4 regions of the Chelatococcus sp. CO-6 genome follow, and region 1 is predicted to be linked to each of the others. Evidence: predicted binding sites of a transcription regulator. Region 1 holds the regulator's gene; each other region holds the start of a gene.
What was found. The regulator PhoB, encoded in region 1, activates phosphate uptake and scavenging genes when phosphate is short. The targets are predictions, from matches to a motif close to TGTCATNNANCTGTCAT.
Positions count from the first base shown of each region.

Region 1 (4,941 bases):
CGAAGACGACCGAAGCCGGCCCGTCCATCACCTCGTCCGTCACCTCCTCGCCCCGGTGCGCCGGCAGGCAGTGCATGAAGATGGCGCCCTTGGCAGCGGCGCCCATCAGCTTGCCGTTGACCTGGTAGGGCTTGAGCAGGTTGTGGCGGCGGCCCTCGTCCTCGTCGCCCATGGACACCCAGCAGTCGGTCACGACGGCATCGGCGCCGTCCACCGCCGCGAAGGGATCGCTCGTGACATTGACGCGCGCGCCCTCCCGCCGGGCGAAGGCGATGACTTCCTCGGGCGGGGCGAGCTCCGGCGGGCTCGCGATGTTGAGCGTGAAATCGAGCCGCGCCGCGGCGTGCACCCAGGAGGCGAGCACGTTGTTGGCATCGCCCGACCAAGCGACGGTGCGGCCCTTGATCGGGCCGCGATGCTCTTCGAAGGTCAGCACGTCGGCCATGATCTGGCAGGGATGCGAACGCTTCGTCAGCCCGTTGATCACCGGCACGTCGGCATGGCGGGCGAGCTCCAGCATCGCCTCGTGGTCGAGGATGCGGATCATGATGGCGTCGACATAGCGCGAGAGGACGCGCGCCGTATCGGCGATGGTCTCGCCGCGGCCGAGCTGCATCTCCTTGCCCGTCAGCATCAGCGGCTCGCCGCCGAGCTCGCGCATGGCAAGGTCGAAGGACACGCGCGTGCGCGTCGACGGCTTGTCGAAGATCATCGCCAGCACCTTGCCGGCGAGCGGCTTCTCCTTCGGCGGCTGGCCCTTGCGGCGCCCGGCCTTCAACGCCGCGCTGGCGTCGAGCACCTGGCGCAGATCGCCTTGCGTGAAATCGGTGAGGTCGAGGAAGTGACGCACGGAGCCGCTCATCACGCTGCTCCCTTCTCGGCCGAGCGGGCGGCCTCGACGGCGGCGGCGGTCGCCTCTAGGCGCTCCAGCGCCTCCCTCACCTCGGCCTCGCCGATGGTGAGCGGCGGCAGCAGCCGCACCACGTTGTCGCCGGCGCCGATGACGATGAGCCTGTTGGCCCGCGCCGCATCGACGAATTCCGTGTTCGGCACGGCGAGCTTGAGGCCGAGCATCAGCCCCTCGCCGCGCACCTCGGCGATGACACCGGGATGCCTGTCCTTGAGCGCAGCAAGGCGCTGCTTCAGGAGCAGGCCGGTCTGCGCCACCTGATCGAGGAAGCCGGGCGCCAGCACCACGTCGAGCACCGCATTGCCGACCGCCATGGCGAGCGGGTTGCCGCCGAAGGTGGTGCCGTGCACACCATAGGTCATGCCGCTCGCCGCCTCGGCGGTGGCGAGGCAGGCGCCCATGGGGAAGCCGCCGCCGATGCCCTTGGCCACCGCCATGATGTCCGGCGTGATGCCGGCCCATTCGTGCGCGAAGAGCTTGCCCGTGCGGCCGACGCCGCTCTGCACCTCGTCGAGGATGAGGAGGAGGCCCCGCTCGTCGCAGAATTTGCGCAGGCGACGCAACGCCTCGGGCGCAACGGCGCGGATGCCGCCCTCGCCCTGGATCGGCTCGATGAGGATGGCGCCGGTCTGCGGGCCGACGACGGCCTCGAGCGCCTCCCAGTCGCCGAAGGCGACCTGGTCGAAGCCCTCGACCTTGGGGCCGAAGCCCTCGAGATATTTCTTCTGGCCGCCGGCGGCGATGGTCGCCAGCGTGCGGCCGTGGAAGGCGCCCTCGAAGGTGACGATGTGGAAGCGCTCGGGCTGGCCCTTGGACGAATGGTAGCGCCGGGCCATCTTGATGGCGCATTCCAGCGCCTCGGCGCCGGAATTGGTGAAGAAGACATTGTCGGCGAAGGTGGCATCGACCAGCCGCTGGGCGAGCCGCTCGCCCTCGGGGATGCGCACGAGGTTCGACGTGTGCCAGAGCTTGCCGGCCTGCGCGGTCAGCGCCTCGACGAGATGCGGATGGCAATGGCCGAGGGCGTTGACTGCGATGCCGGCGCCGAAATCGAGGTATCGCTCGCCGCTTCGCGTCACGAGCCACGCGCCCTCGCCCTTCTCGAATTCGATGTCGGCCCGCGCATAGGTCTGCAGAAGCGGCGAAGTCACGTCTCTCGTCTCCGCGATGAGGCGCCGGCCTGCCGCCGGACGCCTCGGATTTTCCCGAAAATCAAAGTGCCGCCCGGGCAGGGGCGGCACCGTCCACAATTTTAGATGGGTCACGGAGCCTGTCAATTCAATCGCATTGATACGATCGATCAGCCGGCGCCCGATTGCTGTCATGATCTTGGGGAAAACGCAGATCGGCCGGCGCGAAGCCTTGCTCGCGCCTTCCCTCATATTGTAGTTTCCGAGCCACAGACCACGACATATCGTGTGGCCAATTCCCTATCGGCGCTACCTGCAGCAGGATGCGACGAGGCGAGAGCCTCTTTCGCGCTTCCCTTGCGCGCGCCGAGACGAGCCGGGCGGAGAGAGCGATGAGCGATCAGAGCAATACCTGGAGCGACGAGCGGGTGGAGCTGCTGCGCAAGCTCTGGACCGAGGGCCTCAGCGCCAGCCAGATCGCTGCCGAGCTCGGCGGCGTGACGCGCAATGCCGTCATCGGCAAGGTGCATCGGCTCGGCCTCTCCGGCCGCGCCAAGTCGGCGGCCCCGGCGGCATCCCGGCCACGCAAGGCGGCGCCCACACGCAGCCCGAGCCATCCCATGGCGCAGCCGTCGGGCCAGACCGTCGTGCGCGGCAACACGGCCCTCGCCGCAGCGCCGGAGCTCGAGACCGAGGCGGTGCCGCAGCAGCAGTTCCAGCCGCAGGAAGAGGTGGTCGTGCCGCTGAGCGAGCGCGTCACCATCATGGAGCTGCGGGAAGCCATGTGCCGCTGGCCGATGGGCGACCCGACGACGCCGGACTTCCGCTTCTGCGGCGCCCGCTCCCTGCTCGGCATGCCCTATTGCGCGCACCATGCGCGCATCGCCTACCAGCCGGCGGCGGACCGCCGGCGCGAGAAGAAGGTGATGCGCTCCTGAGCCTCGCAGCGGGCTTTAAGATAAACGAAAGGCCGGGGCGGCGACGCTCCGGCCTTTTTCTTTGATGGCGAGGAAGCGGACGGGCGGCCGGCACCGCCGCCCCTCACTCCGCGTGCGAAAAGGTCTCGTCGAAGGAATAGCCGGCGCCACGCACCGTGCGGATGGGATCGGGCTTGCGGGCGCGGTTGATGGCCTTGCGCAGGCGGCCGACATGCACGTCCACCGTGCGCTCGTCGATGTAGACGTCGTGGCCCCAGACGCCATCGAGCAGCTGCTCACGCGTGAACACGCGGCCGGGGCTCTGCATCAGGAACTCGAGCAGCTTGAACTCGGTGGGGCCGAGGTGCAGCTCGCGGCCGGAACGGCGCACGCGCCGGGTCTCGCGGTCGAGCTCGATGTCGCCGGCCGTGAGGAGGGTGGCCACATGGCCCGGCTTGGCGCGGCGCAGCAGCGCGCGCACGCGCGCCAGCAGCTCCGGCACCGAGAAGGGCTTGACGACATAGTCGTCCGCGCCGGTGGCGAGGCCGCGCACGCGCTCGCCCTCCTCGCCGCGGGCGGTGAGCATGATGACGGGCAGCCGCTCGGTCTCGCGCCGGGCGCGCATGCGCCGGCACAGCTCGATGCCGGATAGGCCCGGCAGCATCCAGTCGAGCAACACGAGGTCCGGGACCTGCTCGCGCAGGCGCACCTCGGCCTCGTCGCCGCGGGCGACGGCGTCGACGGTGTAGCCTTCGGCCTCGAGGTTGTAACGCAGGAGGAGTGTGAGCGGCTCTTCGTCTTCGACGATGAGGATACGAGGTCCCATCGGTCCTTCCGTTACGCGTGATCGACGCTTACTGCTGGCCGGCGACCGGCACCGTGGTGAAGCTCGACTCGTCGCTCTTCGGCCGCTCGGCGGCGAGCGGCTTGCCGGTGACGAGATAGTGGATGGTCTCGGCGACATTGGTGGTGTGGTCGCCGATGCGCTCGATGTTCTTGGCGAGGAACAGGAGATGCGTGCAGAAGCTGATGTTGCGCGGATCTTCCATCATGTAGGTCAGGAGCTCGCGGAAGATCGAGGTGTAGAGCGCGTCGATGCGGTCGTCGCGCTGCCACACGTCGAGCGCGCGGGCCGTGTCCTTCTGCGCATAGGCGTCGAGCACGTCCTTGAGCTGGGCCTGCACGAGGTCGCTCATGTGCTGCACGCCGCCGACGATCTTCTGCGGCTGCATCTCGTTGCTGATGGCGACGACGCGCTTGGCGGTGTTCTTGGCGAGGTCGCCGACGCGCTCGATGTCCCCTGCCACGCGGATGGCGGAGACGATCTCGCGCAGGTCCACCGCCATCGGCTGGCGCTTGGCGATGGTGAGCACGGCGCGCTCCTCGACGTCGTGCTGCAGGGCGTCGAGCCGCTCGTCGACGGCGATCACCGCCTGGGCGAGGGCCGCATCGCGCCGCACCAGGGCCATCGTCGCGTCGCCCAGCATCTTCTCGGCGATGCCGCCCATCTCGGCGATCTTGCTGCGCAGGGTGTCGAGCTCGACGTCGTACGAGCTGACGATATGATCGGTCATCGTCGGCAATCCTTGTTCCTGCGGCGGCCTCAGCCGAAGCGCCCGGTGATGTAGTCCTGCGTCCGCTTGTCCTGCGGGGCCGTGAAGATCTGTTCCGTCGATCCTTCCTCCACGAGCTTGCCCAGGTGGAAGAAGGCCGTGCGCTGCGAGACGCGCGCCGCCTGCTGCATCGAGTGCGTCACGATGACGATGGTGTAGTTCTCGCGCAGCTCGTCGATCAGCTCCTCGATCTTCGCGGTGGCGATGGGATCGAGCGCCGAACACGGCTCGTCCATGAGGATGACCTCGGGATTGACGGCGATGGCGCGGGCGATGCACAGGCGCTGCTGTTGCCCGCCGGAGAGGCCGGTGCCCGGCGAGGTGAGGCGGTCCTTCACCTCCTCGTAGAGGCCGGCGCGCTTGAGGCTCAT
Region 1 is NZ_CP012398.1:1,978,263-1,983,203, reverse strand. Features, by position in the region: gene argF (ornithine carbamoyltransferase) at 1-862, opposite strand, end outside; gene AL346_RS09305 (aspartate aminotransferase family protein) at 862-2,061, opposite strand; gene AL346_RS09300 (GcrA family cell cycle regulator) at 2,433-2,978, shown strand; gene phoB (phosphate regulon transcriptional regulator PhoB) at 3,082-3,783, opposite strand; gene phoU (phosphate signaling complex protein PhoU) at 3,812-4,531, opposite strand; gene pstB (phosphate ABC transporter ATP-binding protein PstB) at 4,561-4,941, opposite strand, start outside.

Region 2 (4,941 bases), 2.0 Mb from region 1:
GAAGCCGGCGAATTCGACGAGCTTGCCAAGGCCGCCGGCGATGCGGGCGAAGGAGAAGCCGAGCGCCCAGAAGCCGGAGATGAACAGCCCGGCGAGCACGGCGACGATCGCCACGCTCAGCGCCCGGCGCGGCCAGTTCACGCGGAAGATGGAAGGATGGCGCGCCGCGAGCCCCGCCATGTCGGCGAGCGCCTCGGCCTCGAAGCGGGGGGCGGTTTGCGCAGATCCGTTCATGAGCGGCTCTCCATGCCGATCAGCGCGTGGCGCAGCCGCTCGGTCGCAAGGTCGATGACCATGACGGTGGCGATGATGATGAGGAGGATGGCGCTGACGTCGGAATAGTAGAACTTGCGGATGGATTCGATGAGGTCCTGGCCGATGCCGCCGGCGCCGACGAAGCCCATCACGGCCGCGCCGCGCACGTTGATCTCGAAGCGCAGCAGGCCGTAGCTGGCGAAATTGGACAGCACCTGCGGCAGCACGGCGAAGCGCACCGTCTCGAGCCAGGTCGCGCCGGTGGCCGAAACGCCCTCGACCGGCTTCATGTCGATGTTCTCGACGACCTCGGAGAACAGCTTGCCTAGAGCCCCGGCCGTGTGGATGGCGATGGCGAGCACGCCCGGCACCGGGCCGAGGCCGAAGGCCGCGACGAAGATGAGCGCGAAGACGATCTCCGGCACCGTGCGGCAGAATTCGAGCACCCGCCGCACCAGCCAGCGCACCCGCGCCGAGCGCGAGAGATTGGCCGCGGCAAGGAAGCAGAGGCTGATTGCACAGAGCCCGCCGAGCATGGTGCCGAGATAGGCGATGAGCAGCGTCTCGCCCATGAGCCTCAGCCAGTAGCCGAGCCCCCAGTACCACTCGGCGAGGTCCTCGCCGAGATGGGCGAGCCTGAGCGTCGGCACGATGTCGCCGATGTAGCTCGGGAAGCGCCAGAGATTGGCGAAGAACTTCGCAAGGTCCACCTCGCCCGCCCAGGCGGACAGGCCGACGAGCGCGGCAAGGACGAGGCCGCCGAGAAGGACCTGCCGGCGCTTGGCGGCGACGGCCGCGCCGTAGGCATCTTCGAGCGCGCGCAGGCGCGGCTCGGGCAGGCGGGCGATGGCGTGGGACATGGATGGATACTTCGTCAGCCGGTGGGCCGGAGGCAGCACGCCGTCATGCCCGCACCTGTCGGGGGTATCCACGCCTGACCGCAAGCGACGTCGGACGGGCGTGGATGGCCGGGACAAGCCCGGCCAGGACGATGGAAGGCGTGATCGGCGGCAGGAATGGCCTGCCGAACGGGTGCGCTCAGGACGCCTTCTTGCGCTTCAGGCGGTCGACGAACTCGATGAGCTCGATGGTCGCCTTGTAGTCCTGCGTCGTGACCGGGGCGAAGCCCTTGTCCTTGCCGTCGGAGAGCTTGTCGAAGGCGGTCTTGTCCTTCTGCGGCGCCTCCTGGAAGGCCTTGGTGATGGCCTGCTTGAGGTCCGCCGGCAGGTTGGTGAGATAGGCGTAGGGCGAGCCCTGGATGAGGTCCGACTTGTAGATGATCCGGAAGTTCTCCTTCTTCGCCATGCCCTTGTTGGCCATGCGCGTCAGGTTTGAGTCGTTCTCGGAGTTCCACCAGTTGAAGGCGACGTCGACCGTGCCCTGGTCGAGCGCGGAGACAGCGTTCTCGTGGCTGCCGGCATAGACGACCTTGCCGAAGAACTGCTCGGGATCGATGCCCTGCTTGTCGAGGGCGAAGCGCGGCACGTTGTTGCCCGAGGTCGAGTTGGGGTCGACGAGGCCGAGGTTCTTGCCCTTGAGGTCGTCGATCGACTGGTAGGGGCTGTCCGCCTTCACATAGGCGACGGAATAATAGCCGACCGTGCCGTCGGAGTTGATCGTCGTCACGAAGGGCTCGACGCCGCCGCTCGTCACCTTGACGGCGCGGGAGAGCGAGGCAGGGCCGTAATAGGCGATGTGGATGTTGCCGGCCTTCTGGCCCTCGATGACCGCGGCATAGTCGTTGGCGATGCGCAGCTTCACCGGCACGCCGAGTTCCTTCGACAGATAGGCGACGAAGTCGTCGTAGCGCTCGTTCACGCCCGAGGCGTTCTCGGCCGGGATGACGGCGAAGGTGATCTCGGGATACTTCGCCTTCCAGTCCTCAGCGAAGGCCGGGATCTGGGCCATGCCGGCGAAGGCGAAGGACGCGGCGGCGGCACCGATGAGGGCGCGGCGGTTCAACATCGTGGTCTCTCCTCAAGAGTAAGGTCCGGCGCGGATCGCTGCGCCGGCGTCCATCGCGGCGCTCAGGCCGGGATCGCGACAGGGGAACGGGCGCCCCATCCGGCGGCTGCCGGGGACGTTGCGCCCTCGCCGATGACGTCGGCGGCCTCGAGCCCGTAGAGCTCGCGCGCCACGTCGTCGGTCAGGCTTTCCGGCAGGCCGTCGAAGACGACGCGGCCCGCGGCCATGCCGACCAGGCGGTCGCAGTAGCTGCGCGCCAGATCGAGCGAATGCAGGTTGCAGATGACGGTGATGCCGTAGGTGCGGTTGATGCGCTGCAACGCGTCCATGACGATGCGCGTGTTGCGCGGATCGAGCGAGGCGATCGGCTCGTCGGCCAGGATGATCTCGGGCGACTGCGCGAGCGCCCGGGCGATCGCCACGCGCTGCTGCTGGCCGCCGGAAAGCTGGTCCGCGCGCTGCGCCGCGAGCCCGGCGATGTCGAACTGCTCGAGCGCCGCGAGCGCGATCGCCTTGTCCTCCGGCGCCCACAGGCGCACGAGGGATTTCGCCGAGGGCGCGGCATTGAGCCGGCCCATGAGCACGTTGGTGAGCACGTCGAGCCTGCCGACGAGGTTGAACTGCTGGAAAATCATGGCGCAGCGCGCCCGCCAGTCGCGCAGCTCACGGCCCCTGAGGCCCGTCACGTCGACGTCGCCGCAGCGGATGCGCCCGTCGCTCGGGTCGACGAGCCGGTTGATCATGCGCAGGAGCGTCGACTTGCCGGCGCCGGAGCGGCCGATGACGCCCACGAAGGAGCCGGGAACCACGGTCAGCTCGACACTGTCGACAGCCGTCTTCGCACCGAAACGTCGGCTGACGCCTTCGAGAACCAGCATGCAGCAACCTCCACGATTGCTGCGTTAGCTAGATCGAGCAGGCGACACTATCATGACAATCAATAAATTGATCAATTTGCCATCTAACAACTTTTCAATACTGTTGATACCGTCACAACAGCGTCACATCGGCACACGAAACCTGCGCGCCACCTCCCGGGAGACGAATGATGGGCAAGCGCCTCGGCGAAACGCCGACGATCCACCCGACCGCCAGCGTCCTGCGCTCGACGCTCGGCCGCTACACGGAGGTCGGCGCGCGCACGAGCCTCGTCGAGACGACGCTGGGCGACTACAGCTACATCGTGAACGACGGCGACGTCATCTACACGACGATCGGCAAGTTCTGCTCCATCGCCGCCCAGGTGCGCCTCAACCCGGGCAACCACCCCATGTGGCGGGCGAGCCAGTCCCACTTCACCTACCGCGCCTCGGCCTATTTCGAGGGAGAGGAGGACGAGAGCGGGTTCTTCGACTGGCGCCGGGCCCAGCCCGTCACCCTCGGCCATGACGTGTGGATCGGCCACGGCGTCACGGTGATGCCGGGGGTGACGATCGGCACCGGCGCCGTCGTCGGCTCCGGCGCCGTCGTCACGAAGGACGTCGCCCCCTACGCCATCGTCGCCGGCGTGCCGGCAAGGCCCATCCGGCCCCGCTTCCCCGCCGCCGTCGCCGAGCGGCTCATGGCGCTCGCCTGGTGGGACTGGAGCCATGAGCGCCTCCACGCCGCCCTGCCCAACTTCCGCGCGCTGCCGGTCGAGGCCTTCCTCGAGAAGTACGGCGGCTGATCCGGCCTCAGCGGGCGACGTCGGAGGCTTCCGCGGCACGGACGATGGTGTCCGCGTCCGCCGGCAGCATCAGCCGCTCGTCAACGAGCTTGCGCGCCGCGCCGGAGACCGCCGCCACATAGGCCGCATGATCTTGATAGCGCTCCTCCAGCGACAGGCGCCCGTCGCCGGCCTCCTGCCGCGCCGCCTTGGTGCGGGCGAGCGGGATTTCGGAGCCGGTCAGGCCGCAGATGGCGCCCTCGGCGAAGCCCGCCTTGCGCAGGTTCCAGCCGAGATAGGTCGCCGTCGGCGCCTCGATCACCGGCAGGCGGATGCCCGCGACCGCATGCCCGTCGGCATCGACGCGCGGCAGGAAGACGGGATAGGCCGGTCCTGCGACGGGCGGCATGCGCGTATGGTCGACGAGCGACTTTTCGTTGTGCTCGCCCGCGAATTTCAGGCCGGGAATGCCGTCGTAGCCGGCCTCCTGCGCCGCGACGAGCGTGCCTTCTTCCAGGCCCGGATAGCGGCTCGGCGGCGGCTCCCGGCCCTCGGCCACCCAGGCATCGAGCACGACGAGCAGCGCGCGCATGGGCGCGCCGGCGTGCAGCGGATTCGACGGCAGCTGGCAGGCCGCCGCCGGCGCGGACTTGGCGCCGAAGGGCGTGAAGTGTGGCAGCCCGGCGAAGTAATAGGCGCGCACGTTCTCCGGCAGCGCCAGGGGCTTGCCGGCCGTGTCGGTGACGACGAGCGACAGGCGCGCCTGCACCGCCTCCGTGTCGGTGTCGGTCTGGATCACCTTGGGGCAGGAGCCGGCGGCCTCGCAGCGCTTCAGGATGCCGTCCGTAGTGCCGCCGATCGGGTCGAGGCTCGTCGCATAGGAGAACGGGAAGGCGTCGCCCGGATAGAGATGGTCCTCGTGATCGCGCGAATAGCGGCCCGGCTGGGCGAAGCGCGCATTGGTGAAGGTTCTGCGCGCGCCGGCGATGTGCGGCATCAGGCCGTCGAACACGGGCCGCCCGCTCTCGTCGTCGTTGAACCCCTGGTAGACCAGGTCGCGCAGGAAGCGGCCGCTC
Region 2 is NZ_CP012398.1:4,331,513-4,336,453, forward strand. Features, by position in the region: gene phnE (phosphonate ABC transporter, permease protein PhnE) at 1-234, opposite strand, end outside; gene phnE (phosphonate ABC transporter, permease protein PhnE) at 231-1,115, opposite strand; gene phnD (phosphonate ABC transporter substrate-binding protein) at 1,294-2,220, opposite strand; gene phnC (phosphonate ABC transporter ATP-binding protein) at 2,283-3,098, opposite strand; gene AL346_RS20200 (DapH/DapD/GlmU-related protein) at 3,266-3,886, shown strand; gene AL346_RS20205 (alpha/beta hydrolase domain-containing protein) at 3,894-4,941, opposite strand, start outside.
Region 2: a site for PhoB is predicted at 3,140-3,156, ahead of phnC (phosphonate ABC transporter ATP-binding protein). Genes of this name have one in related genera too.

Region 3 (4,941 bases), on a different replicon from region 1:
CGGCGCGGCGACGATCCAGGGCGCCGAGGGCAGGTAGTCGCGCCCCATCCCCACCATGGCGCCGAGCGTCGCCGTCGGCGGGCGCAGGCCGAGCCCGAGGAAGGACAGCGTCGATTCCAGCAGCACGATGTTGGAGATGTTGACCGTGAAGACGACGACCAGCGGCGAGACGAGATTGGGCAGGATGTGCTTGACCGCGATGCGCCAGCCCGAGGCCCCGGCGGCGCGTGCTGCCTCGATGAAGGGCATCTCGCGCAGGCGCAGCACCTCGCCGCGGGTGATGCGGGCGTACTGCTCCCAATAGGCGATGCCGAGCACGGCGATGAGCACGGTGAGGTCGCCGCCGAGGAGCGCCACCGTGAGCAGCGCCACAAGGGTGAAGGGCACGGCGATCTGGATGTCGACGAGGCTCATGACGAGATCGTCGACCCGGCCGCCGGCGATGCCGGCGAAAAGCCCGAGGCTGCCGCCGAGGAGAAGCCCGATGACCGCGCCGAGAAGCGCGACCCCGAGCGTCAGGCGCAGGCCGTGGAGGCAGCGCGAGAGGATGTCGCGGCCGAGCTCGTCCGTGCCCAGGAGATAACCGTCCTTTGCCCCGGCAAGGCCCATCGGCGGCTTCAGCCGCGACAGCAGGCTCTGGGCATTGGGATCGAAGGGCGCGATGAGCGGGGCGGCGAGCGCCAGCACGACGAGGACGAGGCCGAGCACCGCGGTGAGCCGCACGATCCAGTTCATGTCCGCCCAGACGTCGGCGAGCCCGGCGCCGAGGCGCGTGGCGCGGTGGAGGAGCGACGGCGCGGCGGGCGGCGCGGAAAGCGTGGTGTGGACCATCGGCCTTGCCTCCCTCACGACCTTGCCAGGCGCACGCGCGGATCGGCGGCGCCGTAGGCGAGATCGACGAGCGTGTTGATGAGGATGACGGCGAGCGCCACGGCGATGACGCCGAACTGCAGCACCGGGTAGTCGCGCCGGAGCGCGGCGGAGACCAGCATCTCGCCGATGCCGCGCCAGGCGAAGATCGTCTCGATGACGACGTTGCCGGCCGCGGCGAGGCCGGCGATCTGCAGGCCGAGCACGGACAGAATGGTGATGAGCGCATTGCGCAGCGCGTGCTTGAAGATGACCCGCGGTTCGGCGAGACCCTTGGCGCGGGCGGTGCGCAGGTAGTCCTGGCTCAGGACGTCGAGCATGGCGTTGCGGGTGAAGCGCGTCAGGCTCGCGATGTAGAAGGCCGACAGCGCGACGACCGGCATCACGAAATGGGCGAGCGAGCCGTTGCCGGAGCTCGGCAGCCAGCCGAGCCAGAAGGAGAGGGTGAGGATGAGCAGGACGGCGAGGACGAAATTGGGGATGGCGTAGCCGAGGAAGGCCGCGCCCATGATCATGCTGCCGGCCCAGGACTTGCGGTAGACCGCGGCGAGCGTACCCGCCGGCACGGCAACCGCGAGGGTCAGCAGCACGGCACCGACGAGGAGCTGCAGGGAGGGGCCGACCCGCTCCAGGGCGATGGTCGAGACCGGCCGGCGCTCGACGAGCGAAATGCCGAAATTTCCCTCGGCGAGGGCACGCAGGTAGCGCCAGTACTGCTCGAGCCAGGAGGCGTCGAGGCCGTAATAGGCGACGAGGGTCGCCCGGTCCGCCGCGCTGAGGCCTTCGCCGCCGATGAAGTCGACCGCATTGCCCGAGAGCCGGGTGGCGAAGAACACGCCGGTGACGATGACGAGCATCGTCACGACCATGCGCAGCAATCTCGCCAGGGCATATTCGAGCACGGGCCGGTCTCCGCCGTTCGGGTTCGGCAGCACACCTAGCGCCGTCGTGTGACAGTCGAATGAATGTTGCTCAATCAAAAATCATATTGACATTGAGAATATATCAATGAAGCCTCCGCAAGGAATTCGACGACGGCAAATCAGGTGTCCATGTCCCGCCCCCGCGGCTATCTCCTCGACCTCGACGGCACCCTCATCAGCGGCCGCAGGCTCCTGCCGGGCGTGGCCGCGCTCGTCGCCGAAACCGGCGGGCGCTTCGCCATCGTCTCCAACGACGCCGAGCACACGCCGCACGAGCTGTCGCGCCTGCTCGGGCGGCTCGGCCTTGCCGTCGCTGCCGAACGCATCGTCCTCGCCGGCACGACGGCAATCGACCTTGTGGCGCAGCGCCATCCGGGCGCCCGGGTAATGCTGCTCGCGGGGCCGGCGCTGGAGCGCTATGCGCGCCGGCGCGGGCTGCGGCTGTCGACCGGCGCCTGCGACATCATCATCGTCGGACGCGACCGGCGCTTCAGCTACCGGCGCCTCGCGGCAGCGGCGCATGCCGTCTCCCTCGGGGCGAAGCTCGTTCTCGCCTGTCCGGACACGCACCACCGTGGGCCGCTCGGCGAGCCCGTTCCGGAAGTCGGCGCGCTGGCGGCTTCCATCCTCTCCTGCGCCGGGGCGGGCGAGTGCGAGGTGGTGGGCAAGCCCGAGCCGCTGCTCTTCCGCCTCGGCTGCGAGCGGCTCGGCCTTCCGCCGCAGGAGGTGGTCATGATCGGCGACAATCCGGCCACCGACGGCAAGGGTGCCATGCGGGCGGGCATGCGCTTCCTGCACGTCCGGCCCGGCGATTTCGTGGAAGGCCTCGGCGCGATGGAAAGGAAGGTGGCCTGATGGCGGGTCCGGCAAACGGTCAGCAGAAGGATCGGCAGGCGGCGCTGCGCGCGGGCGAGTTCAACGGCGTGCTCGACCGCGTCGCGGTGCTGCGCCCGGACCTGCCGCCGACGGCGGCGCGCATCGCCGACTTCATCAGGGACAACGCCGGCGACGTCATCCACATGTCGGTGACGGAGGTGGCCGAGCGTGCCGGCGCCAGCGAGGGCAGCGTCATCGGCTTTTGCCAGATGCTCGGTGCACGCGGCTTCCAGCAGGTCAAGATCGCGCTCGCCCGCGAATTCGTGCAGCCGGTGCAGTTCATCCACGAGGATCTCGCCGAGACCGATACGGTCGAGGCCGTCATCGACAAGGTCTTCAAGTCGGACCTGCAGGCTTTGCAGGACACGCAGAAGGCGCTCGACGTCGCCGCCATGCGCGCCGCGATCGGCGCGATCCGCAAGGCGAGCCGCGTCGAGGTGTTCGGCATCGGCAGCGCAGCGCCCATCGCCGAGGACGCGCATTACCGGCTGATGCGCATCGGCATCTCCTCGCGCGTCAGCGTCGACAGCCATGTGCAGGCCATCACGGCCTCGCTTGCAGGGCCGGATGTCGCGACGCTCACCATCTCCCACTCGGGCAGCACGGTGGAGACCCTGACGGCGACGCGCCTCGCCAAGGAGGCGGGGGCGACGACCATCTGCGTCACCAATTTCGGCAAATCGCCCCTCCACGCCCATGCCGACATCGTCCTGCACACGCTGGCGCGCGAGACGCAGTTCCGCACCGAGGCGATGACGAGCCGCATCGCCCAACTCGCCGTCATCGACGCCCTTATCGCCGGCCTTGCCCTCGCGGACCACGACCGCTCCGTGGCGACCATCGCGAAGACCTTCGAGGTGCTGACCGACAAGCGCGTCTAGCGACGCGATCCGTCCATGGGCCACAGCGGTCGCCTGCCCATGACGCGCCGGGGCACCGGCGGTAGGATGGCCGTGGCGCCGTTCTATGCGAGGGCGCCACGGGGCGGGACAGGAGTGGGCCATGCCTTTTCTCAACCGCATGGAGGCGGGACGGCGGCTCGCCAAGGCCTTGGCGGGATGGCGGGACGAGGATCCCGTGGTCCTCGCCTTGCCGCGCGGCGGCGTGCCGGTCGCCGCCGAGATCGCCGCTGCCTTCGCCGCGCCGCTCGATCTCGTGCTCGTGCGCAAGCTCGGCGTGCCGCGGCAGCCCGAGCTCGCGATGGGCGCCGTCGTCGACGGGGCCGAGCCCATCACCGTGCGCAACGAGGATGTCATCGCAGGGGCGCAGATTGCGCCCGCGGACTTCGAGGCGGTGCGGGCGCGCGAACTCGCCGAGATCGAGCGCCGGCGCCGCTTCTATCTCGGATCGCGCCCGCCCGTGCGGGTGGAAGGCCGCTGCGCCATCGTGGTCGACGACGGCATCGCGACGGGCGCGACCGTCAGGGCGGCCCTGCGGGCCATCCGCCGCCGCGCGCCGGCGCGGCTCGTGCTGGCGACGCCGGTCGCGCCGCGCGACGTCGTCGCCGATCTCAGCGACGAGGCCGATGCCGTCGTCTGCCTCGAGACGCCGGAGCCGTTCTGGGCCGTCGGCGCCGCCTATCTCGATTTCGACCAGGTGGAGGACGAGGCGGTGATCGCGACGCTGGCGCGCTTCCCGCCGGACGAGGGCAGCGCCCGGTCGTCCGCGCCGCAGCCGTGAGGCCCGTCAGTTCTGTGCCAGGACAAGGCGGGCCCGCGCGAGAACCTCGTCCGGCGTGCCGTCCGTGTCGACGGTCCTCCAGTCCGGCTCGGCGGCGACGTCGCCCGTTTCACGCGTGGCCTGGATCGCGACGACTGCGGCATCCGCATCCGATGCATCGCCGTGGCGGGCCTCGACCCGCGCGAGAAGCCTGTCGAGCGGCGCCGAGAGCCACAGCCCGGTGAAGGGGATGCCGAGGTCGGCGGCGAGCGCTGCGACGGCGGCGCGCTCGCCCGGGCGCTGGTGCACGGCATCGACGATGACCGGCCGGCCGGCTTCGAGCGCCGCCCGGGCATCGCGGCACAGCCTGTCGTAGACCACGGCGGCCGCCGCTGCATCATAGGCGCTGTCCGGCAGGCGCTCCGTTTCCGCCACGCCGCTGAGCTCTTTGCGGATGACGTCGCTGCGCAGGTGAACGGCGCCGGGCGCGCGGCCGACCAGCGGGGCGAGGGCGGCGGCAAGGGTGCTCTTGCCGGTGCCCGAGAGGCCGCCGATGGCGACGAGCCGCGGCGGTCCGGGGTCGAGGACAGCTTCGGCGAGGCTAAAATAGCGC
Region 3 is NZ_CP012399.1:820,404-825,344, reverse strand. Features, by position in the region: gene AL346_RS24310 (ABC transporter permease) at 1-831, opposite strand, end outside; gene AL346_RS24305 (ABC transporter permease) at 846-1,772, opposite strand; gene AL346_RS24300 (HAD-IIA family hydrolase) at 1,923-2,648, shown strand; gene AL346_RS24295 (MurR/RpiR family transcriptional regulator) at 2,648-3,550, shown strand; gene AL346_RS24290 (phosphoribosyltransferase) at 3,672-4,349, shown strand; gene AL346_RS24285 (AAA family ATPase) at 4,356-4,941, opposite strand, start outside.
Region 3: a site for PhoB is predicted at 1,821-1,837, ahead of AL346_RS24300 (HAD-IIA family hydrolase). Genes of this name have one in related genera too.

Region 4 (4,941 bases), 2.1 Mb from region 1:
TCGAGCAGGCCGATGGCATTGGCGCGGACATGCGCAAGATGGCCGTGCGTCCGGAGCGTCGCGAGCGCATTGAAGAGCCCGCCGAGCGGATTGTTGATCTCGTGCGCGAGCGCCGAAGCAAGGCGCCCGAGGCTGCCGAGGCGCTCCTCCTCGGCCAGCTTCTTCACGAGCGTCTCGCGCTCATCCATGGATGCCGCCAAGGCGTTGTAGGCGCGGAAAAGACGGCCGAACTCGCCACGCTGGCGTATGACGACATCCTCGGCGATGGGCACTGCGGAAGCGCCGCGGGCAAGCCCCAGATGGTTGGTGAGGATGGTGACCGGCCGCATCATGCGCGCCACGAGGAGCCAGCCCGCCGTCGCGAGGAGGAGCGTGAGAAGGCCGTTCGTCGCAACGAGCGCGAGCATGACGCTGCGCCGCTCCGCGGCGAGATGGCGCGTGTCGAACACCGCCTCGATGAAGCCGACCGTCTGCCCCGGATAGGACAGCTTGCGCACGGCCGTCGCCGTGTCAGCCCCCGCTTCGAAGCTGAAGCTCTCGGCACCGGCCGCCTGCACGCGCTGGCGCTCCTCGTTCGACGATCCAACGGGATGCCGGCGCGGATCGGAGGCGGCGATCACCCGGCCGTCGGCATGGCTGACGACGGTTTCGAGCGGGCGCAGGCTCCTGTGCAGGTCCCGCGCGCGTTCGATCGCGTCGAAGACTTCCCAGGTATCGTCACGCAGCATGGAAGGCGCGACCGCCGAGGACAGGCCGTCGAGATAGCTCTGGGCCAGATCGCGCAGGTGCCGCTCCTGCGTGTCGGCGAGCCGGGCGAGGACGCGTTCGGAGAGGATGAGGCCGACGAGCACCATCAGGCTGGCGACGGCCAGCGGCACCTTCACCGTGATGGGCCAGGAGCGCGGATCGAGGCGGCTGAGCATCGTTCAGCCCGCCCGCGCCAGAAGGTCGACCTTGGCGGCAATCGCGTCGAACAGGCTCGCCTCCTCGCGGGCAAATCCGTCAAGGCGCAGCATGGCGAGGACCGCGCGTCCGTCGAGGTGCGCCGGCATCGCAAGGAGTGCCTCGGCGAGCTTCGCGAGCCGGATCTCGTCGAGTGGCGTGCGCGGCGCCGCAACGGGCGGAAAGGCGAGCCATTCCGATCGCCGCAGAACGCGCGTGCGCCCCGTCAGCTCGGGCTCGATCTGGGCCATGACCTCATAGACATAGCCGTCGACCGAGCCTGATCCCGCGAGGCCGCTCGCAACAGCGCGGATGACGTTGCGATGGCCGTAGGTGAAGAACGCCCGGGCGAAGAAGCGTTCGGGCCGCAGGCCCATCTCCGCCAGCAGGGCGCGCGTGACGAGGAAGCCGGAATTGGAATCGGGATCGGAGAAGGCGTGAATGCCGCCGGCGAGATCGGAGACGTCACGCGCTTCGCTGTCGCTGCCCACGATGACGTAGGATTGATAGAGCGGTCGCGAGCGCCAGAGCGGGACGGCAACCAGCTGCAGTTCGCTGCGGTGCGTGACGAAAGGATAGCCGCAGATCCACGCCGCATCGATCTGGCGCGTGGTCAGGAGCGCCGTGATCTCCTGGTAGGTCCGCCGCGTGATGAGGCTGACCGGATGGCCGGTGGCACGTTCGAGATAGCCCTGAAGCCGGCCGAGCAGCTCGAGATCGTTGTTGAGGAAGACCGGCGTCAGGCCGAAGCGGATCTGCCCGGCTGGCGCTGCTTCGCCGGCCTGCGCGCCACGCGCCAGGAGGACGGCCGCGGCAGCGGCCAACACCCGTCGACGATCCGGCGAGGCCGAACCTTGCGCGAGCATGTCCCTCCCCCTCGTTCTTGTGATTGTACAAAATGATAGCTCCGACCACGCCAGGCGGAAACCCTGGACAGTGGGCACTTGCGCAGCAGGTCGATGGAGCCTCCCGAGCCGCGGCTGACGATTGAAGGACAATGCTCGGCCGAGACCGCTCTTTTCATGAATTCAGGCCGCCACACTCTCCGCTGACCTTGGAGCGCGCGAGCGCGCGCTGCGGTTACGGGCCCTGAATGGGTATCCTCGATACGCTGACTTCTCCCTGGTTTCGCCCTGAAGAACGGTTCGAGCGGACGGTTGCTGCCGTTCGCCTGGGACGGGCGTGACATGCGCTCCCCATCTCCCAAAGCAGCGACCTGCCATTCCGCCTCGCATCCATGGCGTGTCGCCCGTCCACTTCTCTGCTTTCGCTGTCGGCGGGGGTCCGATAGCCTCTCGTCGCCTTGACTACGAATGCACCGGCCATGAGCACCGCGACCCCCGTACCGGACAGCCTGCATCACCATGCGCGGAGAATGGGCGGGCGCGACCCGCACGAAGCGCATCGTGCGGCAACACCGCTCGAGCTGTTCTTCGACCTGACCTTCGTGACGAGCTTCTCCTTCGCGGCGTCCCGCTACGCTCACGCGCTGGCGGAAGGCCACTACGCCGTCGCCCTGATCGGCTTCGGCTTCGCGAGCTTCGCCATCTGCTGGGCCTGGGTGAATTTCTCGTGGTTCGCCTCGGCCTATGACACGGACGACTGGGTGTTCCGCGTCGCGACCATGGGGCAGATGATCGGAGTGCTCATTTTCGCGGTCGGACTGCCGCCGATGTTCGCCTCCCTCGAGCACGGCGGATATCTCGACAATTCGGTCATGGTGCTCGGCTATGTGATCATGCGCGTTGCCCTGGTCTTCCAGTGGCTGCGCGCCGCCAGCCAGAATCCAGCGCGCCGGCGCGCCTGCCTGACCTATGCGGTCGCGATCTTGATCGCACAGGTCGGCTGGGTTTCGCTCAGCCTCTCGCATTTGACGCTCGGCCCGACCTTCGCCTTCGTCGTCGTTCTCGTCCTGATCGAGCTGGCGGGACCCGTCATCGCCGAGCGCAGGGACGGCGGTACGCCCTGGCACGCCCATCACATCGCGGAGCGTCACGGTCTGTTCGCCATCATCGCTCTCGGCGAGGGCGTCGTCGGCTCAGTCGCCGCGCTGTCGATGGTGGTCGAGGAGCACGGCTGGTCTCTGGATGCGGGACTGGCAGGCCTCGCCGGCACCGGGCTTACCTTCGCCATGTGGTGGGTCTATTTCATCCTGCCCTCGGCGCGAATCCTGCACACGCGACGCGACAAGGCCTTTGGCTGGGGCTACACGCAGATGGTGATCGTCACGTCGATCGTGGCGACGGGGGCCGGTCTTCATGTCGCGGCCAGCTTCATCAAGCACGAGGCTCACATCGGCCCGCTTGCGACCGTGCTCACCGTTGCGGTTCCGATCAGCGTATTCGTCGGTTCCATATACGCGCTCTACAGCTATCTCATGGGCAGGTTCGACCGCTTCCACACCTGGCTTCTGCTCGCGACCGCGGCGGTGGTGGCGCTCGCCGTCATTGCCCCGCTCTCCGGCGTCGATATGGCAGTCTGTCTCGTCATCCTGATGTTCGCGCCCGTCGTCACCGTCGTCGGCTATGAGTTGAGGGGCTATCGCCACCAGCTCGGCGCCTTGGCCCAGGAGGAGGTCAGGCCGGCGGAATAAGCGAACCGATATAGCCAGCTTCGCTGCTTCGTCGTGCAGAAGCCCTCGTGCTGCAGTCCTGTCAGACGTCCAGCCTGCAGGGATCGAGGTCGTGATCGGCCTTTCCTGTCATCGAAGTGCCTCAGATTTGGTCTGTCGATTAGCGACCAGGCCTTTGCAATCCTTCCCATTAGCCCTTTGCGGACGTTGGAAAGAGCCGTAAAAACCATCTCGGCAGGTTCGATCGCTCAACTGTTAGCGACCGCTTCGTCCGCAACAACGACCTATATTCTTCTTCGCCGCTATTTCCGCTTCCGGGCAGACGCAGAGATTACCTCTCGGACCAAAAATTGGGCGCGCAGCCGCCAAGCTCGTCCCTCAGATGAGGGCAGCTTTCCCGGCGCCTTCGCCCTAAGTCTCCCACTCCGCTTCCCTTCCGCGCGCCGCGGAAGCGATTCAGGCCCATAGCTGAGAAAATACAGTCAAAACAAGGAAGCAACCGATGAAGAGACGTCAACTCGGCCCGGACCTTACCGTTTCCGCCGTCGGGCTCGGCTGCATGGGCATGAGCCACGCCTATGGGGGGCAGGACGAGAACGAATCCATCCGCACGCTCCACCGAGCGGTCGACCTTGGGGTCAGCTTCTTCGACACGGCGGAAGTCTATGGCCCCTTCGAAAACGAAATCCTCGTCGGCAAGGCGCTGAAGCCCCACAGGGACAAGGTGGTGATCGCCACCAAGTTCGGCTTCAAGATCGATCCGAGCAAACAGGGGGTGGGCGCCATGGCGGGTGTCGACGGCCGGCCGGAGCACGTCCGCGCGGTGGCCGAGGCATCGCTGAAGCGGCTCGGCGTTGACGTGATCGACCTGTTCTATCAGCACCGCGTGGATCCGCAGGTGCCGATCGAGGACACCGTCGGCGCCATGGCCGACCTTGTGAAGGAGGGCAAGGTGCGCGCTCTCGGTCTTTCGGAGGCGGGAGCTGACATCATCCGCCGGGCCCATGCCGTCCATCCGATCTCCGCGCTTCAAAGCGAATATTCGCTCTGGACGCGTGATCCGGAGGGGGAAGTCCTCGACACCTGTCGCGAGCTGGGTATCGGTTTCGTGCCGTTCAGTCCGCTCGGACGCGGCTTCCTGACGGGCAAATTCCAGAAGCCGGACGATTTTGATGCCGGGGATTTCCGGCGGGCACTGCCTCGCTTCAGTCCGGAGAACATGACCGCCAACGTCGCGCTCGTGAAGTTGCTCGAGCAGATGGCTGCTGACAAAGGGGTGACGGCTGCACAGCTCGCGCTGGCGTGGGTCATGGGCCAGGGAAATTTCATCGTGCCGATCCCCGGCGCCCGGAAGATCGTCCATCTGGAGCAGAACGTCGCCGCAGCGGATATTGCTCTTGCGCCGGAGGAGATCGCCACGCTTGGCA
Region 4 is NZ_CP012398.1:4,050,030-4,054,970, forward strand. Features, by position in the region: gene AL346_RS18890 (sensor histidine kinase) at 1-923, opposite strand, end outside; gene AL346_RS18895 (PhnD/SsuA/transferrin family substrate-binding protein) at 927-1,808, opposite strand; gene AL346_RS18900 (low temperature requirement protein A) at 2,267-3,535, shown strand; gene AL346_RS18905 (aldo/keto reductase) at 4,017-4,941, shown strand, end outside.
Region 4: a site for PhoB is predicted at 1,923-1,939, ahead of AL346_RS18895 (PhnD/SsuA/transferrin family substrate-binding protein). Genes of this name have one in related genera too.